Regions from separate parts of the Kitasatospora sp. NPDC047058 genome, predicted to be linked through region 2. Evidence: riboswitches for the same ligand, from Rfam matches in the RefSeq annotation. Region 2 holds a riboswitch; the other holds the start of a gene.
The links. A riboswitch is a leader RNA that binds a small molecule or an ion and turns the genes downstream of it on or off. The one in region 2 is predicted to bind thiamine pyrophosphate.
Positions count from the first base shown of each region.

Region 1: another riboswitch for thiamine pyrophosphate. It lies ahead of thiO (glycine oxidase ThiO); the one in region 2 lies ahead of ABZ885_RS14865 (cytosine permease).

Region 1 is NZ_JBEYVJ010000045.1:33,514-37,586, reverse strand. Features, by position in the region: partial or broken gene ABZ885_RS10045 (thiazole synthase) at 1-801, opposite strand, end outside; gene thiS (sulfur carrier protein ThiS) at 805-1,014, opposite strand; gene thiO (glycine oxidase ThiO) at 1,011-2,180, opposite strand; TPP riboswitch at 2,173-2,285, opposite strand; gene ABZ885_RS10030 (FAD-dependent oxidoreductase) at 2,451-3,647, shown strand; gene ABZ885_RS10025 (Rv2175c family DNA-binding protein) at 3,700-4,065, shown strand; gene thiE (thiamine phosphate synthase) at 4,065-4,073, shown strand, end outside.
Region 2 is NZ_JBEYVJ010000076.1:22,380-26,452, reverse strand. Features, by position in the region: gene ABZ885_RS14870 (trypsin-like peptidase domain-containing protein) at 1-1,393, opposite strand, end outside; TPP riboswitch at 1,647-1,795, shown strand; gene ABZ885_RS14865 (cytosine permease) at 1,788-3,257, shown strand; gene ABZ885_RS14860 (glycerophosphodiester phosphodiesterase family protein) at 3,407-4,073, shown strand, end outside.

The DNA.
Region 1 (4,073 bases), on a different contig from region 2:
GAGATCTTCTCCTCTTTCCACGTCGATGTCCAGGTCGGCCCGGCCGGCCATCGCCGAGGAGGCCTCGGCGTGGAAGCGGCGCGGGATCCGGCCGGCCCGGTGGGCGAGCCGGCCGGCCTCGGCGGCGTGCCGCATCGCCTCGGCCATCAGCACCGGGTCCTGTGCCCGGGTCACCGCGGAGGCGAGCATGACGGCGGCGCAGCCCAGCTCCATCGCCAGCGCGACGTCCGAGGCCGTGCCGGCGCCCGCGTCCAGGATCACCGGGACGTTCGCGCTCTCCACGATCAGCTGGAAGTTGTGCGGGTTGCGGATGCCCAGGCCGGAGCCGATCGGCGAGCCCAGCGGCATGATCGCCGCGCAGCCGACGTCCTCCAGCTTCCGGGCCAGCACCGGGTCGTCGTTGGTGTACGGGAGGACGGTGAAGCCGTCGTCGACCAGCGTCTCGGCGGCGTCCAGCAGCTCGATCGGGTCCGGCAGCAGGGTCCGCTCGTCCGCGATGACCTCCAGCTTCACCCAGTCGGTGCCGAGCGCCTCGCGGGCCAGCCGGGCGGTCAGCACCGCCTCGCCGGCGGTGAAGCAGCCGGCGGTGTTGGGCAGTACGCGGATGCCGTTGCGGGTCAGCACGTCCAGGACGGACCCCTGGGTGGTGGCGTTCACCCGGCGCATCGCCACCGTGGTCAGCTCGGTGCCGGAGACCCGCAGCGCCTGCTCCAGGACCTCCAGGCTGGGGGCGCCGCCGGTGCCCATGATCAGTCGCGAGCCGAAGGCGGTGCCGGCGATGGAGAGGACGTCGTCGGCCATCGGTCAGCCCCCCTGCACGGCGGTGAGGATCTCGACCCGGTCGCCCGCCGAGAGCTGCGTGACCGGCCACGAACTCCTCGGCACCACGGCCTCGTTGAGGGCGGCGGCGACGCCGGTGTTGGCCCGGCTGAGGGTGGTCACCACCTCGGCGAGGGTGGTCGCGGCGGGCACCAGGCGGGGCTCGCCGTTGACGGTGAGGGGGATGTCGCTCATGCGGGGACCTTCGGGGCGAAGCGAGTGGGGGAGAACGGTACGGCCGGCTCCGGCACGGTGCCGGTGGCCAGGTACTCGGCGACCAGGTCGGCGGTCACCGGGGTGAGCAGCACGCCGTTGCGGTAGTGGCCAGTGGCGGCGACCAGACCGGGCAGCGCGGTCGGCCCGATCAGCGGCGCGTTGTCCGGCGAGCCCGGCCGCAGCCCGGCGGACGTCTCCACCAGCGGCAGCTCGGTGATGCCGGGGACCAGCTCGTGGGCGTCGCGCAGCAGCTCGTACACCCCGCCGGCGGTGACCGTGGTGTCGTAGCCCTGCTCCTCGCTGGTCGCACCGATCACCAGCTCGCCGTCCGCGCGCGGCACCATGTACAGGTGCTGGCCACGGACCACCGCGCGGACGTTGCGGGACAGGAACGGCCGGTACGCCTCGGGGATCCGCAGCCGCAGGACCTGGCCCTTCACCGGGCGGATCGCCGGCAGCACGCCCTCGGGCAGGCCGGGCAGCCGGTGGCTCTCCGGACCGGCGGCGAGCACCACCTGGCCGGCGGTCACGGTCTCGCCGGTGCCGAGCCGGGCGCCGACCGCGCGGCCGTCCTCGACCAGCAGCTCGACGGCCTCGGTCCGCCGGCCGATCACGCCCGCGGCCTGGCCGGCCAGCAGCAGCGCGGTCAGCAGCCGGCGGCCGTCCACCTGGTGGTCGTCGGCCACGTGCAGGCCGCCGCGGACGCCGGGGGCGAGCATCGGCTCCAGCTTGCGGGCCTCGCGGCCGGTCAGCCAGGTCGAGTCGAGGCCGAGCCGCAGGTGGAAGTCGTGCAGCTCGCGCAGCTCCGCCCGGTCGTCGGAGTCGAGCGCGACGGCGAGCGTGCCGCACGCGCGGTAGCCCGTGTCCTGGCCGCCGCTCGCCTCGGTGAGCTCGGCGGCGAAGGCGGCGTACCGCTCGTTCGAGGCCATCCCGAGGCGCAGCAACGGCTCCTCGCCGTACTGGAGTTCGGTGACCGGGGCGAGCATCCCGGCCGCGACCCGGGCGGCGCCGCCGCCGGGGGTGGGGTCGACCACGACGACGTCCCCCAGCCCGCGCTGGGCCGCGCGCCAGGCGACGGCGAGGCCGATCACGCCTCCGCCGATCACCAGCACGTCCGCGTGGGCACCTGGTGCCGAGCGTGTCAAAGCTGCTTCTCCCTTCGCCGGAATGACCCGGATCAGGTTCGGACGGTCGCAGGCCGTGCCAGCCCGCCTCTCAGCCCGGTCCGCCGGGCTCCCGTGATGGTGTCCCCACCTTAACTCCGGGCCCTGTCGCCGCTGAAGGCGCGTACGAGGGGTGGGACGGGAGCGGGCGGGGTGCCCGGCGCCGCCCCGGGCCCGTCCCGCCGCCGGTCCCGCCGCCCGGCCCGCGGACGCGGGGCCGGGGCCGGGCGCGGGCGCCAGTACAGTGACCGCGTGGCAGAGCTGAGCGGGACGGATCAGGTGGTCGTGGTGGGGGCCGGGCTGGCCGGCGCGCAGTGCGCGTCGGGGCTGCGCCGGGGCGGCTGGCGCGGGCGGATCGTGCTGGTGGGCGAGGAGCCGCACGCGCCGTACGACCGGCCGCCGCTCTCCAAGGAGGTGCTGCTCGGCAAGACCGACGCCACCACCCTGGACATCGACTTCCCCCACCTGGGCATCGAGCTGCTCACCGGCCGCCGCGCCACCGGCCTCACCCCGGGCGTGCTGCACACCGACGGCGGTGACCTGCCGTACGGCGCCCTGGTGATCGCCACCGGCGCCGCCCCGCGCGTCCTGCCCGGCGCCGAGCGCGCGCACCTGCTGCACACCCTGGACGACGCGCTGGCCCTGCGCCCGCTGCTCCGCCCGGGCCTGCGCCTGGTGCTGGTCGGCGCGGGCTGGATCGGTGCCGAGGTGGCCACCGCGGCCCGCGCGGCCGGGTGCGAGGTGACCGTGGTCGAGGCCGGCCCGGCGCCCGTCCCCGGTGCGCTGCCCGCCGAGGTGGGCCGGGCGATGGCCGCCTGGTACGCCGAGGCCGGGGTCGAGCTGCGCTGCGACGCGGCGGTCGCCGCCGTCGAGCCCGGCGCGGTGCTGCTCGCGGACGGCTCGCACCTGCCGGCCGACGAGGTGGTGGTCGGCATCGGCGCCCGCCCGGCGACCGACTGGCTGGCCGGCTCCGGCGTCGAGCTCGACGCGGCCGGAGCCGTCCTGGTGGACGAGCGGCTGCGCACCAGCCTGCCGGGCGTCTGGGCGGCCGGGGACTGCGCGAGCTACCCGTCCGCCCGGACCGGCGCCCGGCTGACCGTCCAGCACTGGGACCACGCGCTGCAGTCCGGCGGGGCGGCCGCCGCCGCGGTGCTCGGCGCGGACGCGCCGTACGACCCGGTGCCGTACTTCTGGTCGGAGCAGTTCGGCCGGATGGTCCAGTACGCCGGGCGGCACGGTGACGGGGACGAGCTGGTCCGGCGCGGCTCGCCGGCGGACCCGTCCTGGGCGGTGCTCTGGCTGCGCGACGGCGTGCTGCGCGCCCTGCTCACCGTCGACCGCCCGCGCGACCTCACCCAGGGCCGCCGCCTGGTCGAGCGCGGCACGCCGCTGGACCCGGCCCGGGCGGCGGACCCGGCGGTGCCGCTGAAGTCGGCCGTCGCGGGGTAGCCCCGGGGGCCCGTTGGTGCGCGGCGGGCCGCGGAGGTGGCAGTCTGGTGGCGTGAGTGAGATCGAAAGCAAGATTGAAGCCCTGGTCCCCGAGTGGATGTACCTGCCCGACATCTCGGAGCAGTGGGGGGTCCGGGTCACCGAGGTGCGTGACCTGGTCAGGAACGGCGGGCTGATCGCCGTCCGGCGCGGCCCGAACAAGTCGCTGCAGGTCCCGGCGGCGTTCATCGACGGCCCGGGGCTGGTCAAGCACCTGTCCGGCACCCTGACCGTCCTGCGCGACTGCGGGTACAGCGACACGGAGATCCTGGAGTGGCTCTTCACCGAGGACCCGTCGCTGCCCGGCAGCCCGATCCAGGCGCTGCGGGAGAACCGCGGCACCGAGGTGAAGCGCCGGGCCCAGGCGATGCTGATCTGATGGCCGCG
Region 2 (4,073 bases):
CCCGGCCGGTGCTGGAGGTGTTGGACTGGATGGCCGAGTTGATGCCCATCACCGCGCCGCTGGAGTCCAGCAGCGGGCCGCCGGAGTTGCCGGGGTTGATGGAGGCGTCGGTCTGCAGGGCGTTCATGTACGAGGACTGGGCGCCGGTCTCGTCGCCGGAGGCGACCGGGCGGTCCTTGGCGCTGATGATGCCGGTGGTGACGGTGGACTCCAGGCCGTACGGGGCACCGATGGCGATGGTGGAGTCGCCGACGTTGACCTTGTCGGAGTCGGCCAGCGGAAGGGGCGTCAGCTTGCCCTTCGGCGGGCTGTCGAGCTTGACGACGGCGACGTCGTAGCCCTCGGCGCGGCCGAGCACCGAGGCGCCGTAGGAGCTGCCGTCGGCGAACTTGACGGTCAGTTTGCCGCCGTTGGAGGCGGGGGCGACGACGTGGTTGTTGGTGAGGATGTGGCCCTCGGTGTCGAAGACGAAGCCGGTGCCGGTGCCGGACTCGCCGTTGCCCTGCGCCTTGATGGTGACGACGCTGGGCAGCGCCTTCTGCGCGATGCCGGCGACGGAGCCGGGGGCCGGCTCGTTCTTCCCCGGGTTGTTGGCCTGGACGGTGGTGCTCCGGTGGTCGTCCGCGGCGGAGATGCTGCTGTCGTTGCGGTCGGCGACGGCGACGCCGAGCGCACCGCCGGCCACGCCGGCGACCAGGGCGACGGCCGCGACCAGGGCGATCAGGCCGCCGCGCTTCTTGCGCGGGCCGGCCGGCTCGGGGCTGCCGGGGTACTCGGCGGGGTAGCCGAGCGGGCCCCCGGGGTAGCCCGGGCCGCCGGGGGTGCCGGCGCCGCCGGAGGTGGCGTCGTGCATGCCCCAGCCGCCGAGCGGCTGGCCTGCGCCGAACGGGTGGTGCTGGCCGGGCGCGGCGGGCGCACCGGGGGCGGACGGGGCGCCGTACGGGTCCTGGGGTGCCGCGGCGACCGGGGCGGCGGGCGCGGGGACGCCGGCGGCCGGGGTGGCGTACGGGTTGCCGGCCGGCGCGGGGGCCGCCGGGGCGGCGGGCGCGGCCGGGGCGGGCGGCAGGACCGGCGGCGGGGCGTCGAGGTAGCCGGCGTCGGCCACGGCGGGAGCGGGAGCCGCGGGGGCCGGGGCGGCCGCGGGCTCGGGAGCGCTCACCTTGCTGAACGCCAGCGTCGGGTTGGAGCGGCCTTCGGCCTGGGTCGCGGCCGGGGCCTGGGCACCCGCCGCGGCCTCGGTCAGCGGGTAGTCGGCCTCGGGCGCCGCTGCGGGGACGGGACGGGCGGACGCGGACTGCGCCGGACCGTCAGGAGCGGGACCCACCACCCCCTGGCCGCCGGAGGGCTGCTCCCCCTGCGGCCCGGTGGACCCAACCTCGCGCTCGGTGCTCACGGACGACCTCCATAGCTGACAGGACCAACAACCATAGTTTTTCGCACACTCGATTCGATTGCCGTAAGGACCCTTCTGAAGAACTCATAAGAATCCTTAGCCCGGTCCGACAGCGCCCCCCGCGAGGCCCTCCCCGGCGCCCTCCACGAGCCCTGCCGCGGGGCCTCCGCCGGGCGTCCGCGGCGTCCCGCGATGCGGACCGCCGGGCGTCTGGCCTTGGCGTTCACCCCCGCGCCGGTTAGCCTGTCGCTCCAAACTGACACGCGGGAGCTTGGACCCACCAGGCTGAGAGTGCGCCGGTCGACCGTACGCCACGGGATCCGTGGACGGAGCGTCGAGGGGGCGCTGACCGCCGGAACCTGTCCGGGTAATGCCGGCGTAGGGAGTATCGGCCATGCCGTCTGCTTCGCCATCCTCTTCTTCGGGCGCACCCGCGTCCAAGGATTTCTCCGAGTCGTCCGCGACCGTTCACTCCGACGCCGCCACGGCCGCGCCCGGTTCCACGGCCGCCACCGCCGTCCTGGACCGGCCGGAGCGGGACGGGCGGGTGGAGGCGCCGCTCGTCCTGGACACCGAGCCGCCGCGCACGCTGCGGTTCCGGGACCACTTCGCGCTCTGGATGAACCTCGGCGTCAGCCTGATCGGCTTCACCACCGCCGCCACCGTGCTGGGCGCGCCGGGCAGCGAGCTGTCGCTGGCCGCCGCGATCACCGCGATCGTGGCCGGCACGGCGGTCGGCACCGCGATGCTCGGCGTGGCCGCGCTGATCGGCGCGCGCACCGGCGCACCGGCGATGGCGAACCTGCGCGGGCTCTTCGGGACGAGGCTCTCGTACGTGCCCACCGTGCTGAACATCGTCCAGTGCCTCGGCTGGGGCGTGTACGAGCTGCTGGTCATCGCGATGGGTGCGCAGACCGTCGCGCACACCGAGGGCTACCGCTGGGTGTTCGTCGTCCTGGCGGGTGCGGTGACCACCGCGCTGACCATCTGGCCGCTGGGCGCGATCGCGGTGCTGCGCCGCTTCGTCGCCGCGGCGGTGGCGGTCGCGATGGTGTACTTCACCGTCCAGCTGGGCCGCCACGGCGTGCCGGACCCGGGCGCGGGCAACTGGCACGGCTTCCTCAGGGCCACCGACGCGATGATCGCCGTCTCGATCTCCTTCGTGCCGCTGGCCGCCGACTACACCCGGCACTCGCGCACCCCGCGGGCCGCGTTCTGGGGCAGCTTCTCCGGCTACACGATCGCCCAGGTCTGGTGCTACGTGCTCGGGCTGTTCGCGCTGCTGCAGGCGGACGGCGACGCCACGAGGATCTTCGACTCGTTCCTGGGCGTCTGGGCCGGCTGGGTGTTCCTGCTGGTCCTGGTGCTGCGCGAGACCGACCAGTCCTTCGCCAACGTGTACTCGACCGCGATGTCGGTCCACAACCTGCTGCCGCGGGTGGACCGCCGGGTGCTGACCGGCGGGACGGGCCTGCTGATCACCGTGCTGGCGCTGCAGATCACCGAGTTCACCGACTCGTACTACGCCTTCCTGGGCCTGATCGGCTCGGTCTTCGTGCCGATGTTCGCGGTGCTGGCGGTGGACTACTTCCTCGGCGCCGGGCGGCGCGGCTGGAACCTCGCCGACGACGCGCCCTCCCGCTGGCTGATGCTGCTGCCGTGGGCGCTCGGCTTCGCGGTGTACCAGCTGATCGCACCGACCGCGGTCGCCGGCTGGTGGACGGACTTCTGGACGTCCGTCCAGGAGGTGCTGCACTTCACCCCGCAGGAGTGGACCTCGGCCTCGCTGTTCGGCTTCCTGGTGCCCGCCCTGGCCACCTGGGCGCTCACCCCGCTCACCCGGCGGCAGCCCGCCGCCGCCTGACCGCGCTCCGCAGTCACCGGACTCGCCGGACTCGCCGGGATCACCGGACGGAAGCCGCCGGACGGACGGGCGGACGAACGGGCGGAGACGGCCCCGCAGGTTGGGACCGTCTTCGCTCCGGCGTCACTTCCGCCGCCTATCGTGGACCCGTGACCAGCCCTGACCTCTCCCCGGCGGCGGCGCGCACCGCGCCGCCCGTCCAGGTGATCGCCCACCGCGGTTCCTCGCACGCCCTGCCGGAGCACACGCTCGCGGCCTACCGCCGCGCGCTCGACGAGGGCGCGGACGCGCTCGAGTGCGACGTCCGGGTGACCGCCGACGGGCAGCTCGTCTGCGTGCACGACCGCCGGATCGGCCGGGTCTCGGACGGCCGCGGCACCGTCTCGGCGATGACGCTGGCGCAGCTGGAGGCGCACGACTTCGGCGCCTGGAAGACCGGGGTGCCGAGCACCGACCCGGAGCTGCGCGGCGTCCTGCGGCTGGAGAGCCTGCTGGAACTGGCCGTGGACTGCGGCCGGCCGGTGGACCTCGCGATCGAGACCAAGCACCCGGTCCGCTTCCGCGGGCGGGTCGAGAGCGAGCTGCTGCGGATGCTCGAACGGTTCAAGATCGGCGGCGCGCAGCAGACCGGCGAGCCCCGCACGGACGACCGCCCGCAGGCCCGGATCATGAGCTTCTCCTCGCTGGCCCTGGCCCGGGTGGCCGCCGCCGCACCGGACTACCCGCGGGTCTTCCTGTTCGAGCGGATGCTGCCGCTGCAGGGCCGGCTGCGCCCGGGCGCGGCGCTGCCGGGCGGGGCACGGATCGCCGGGCCGG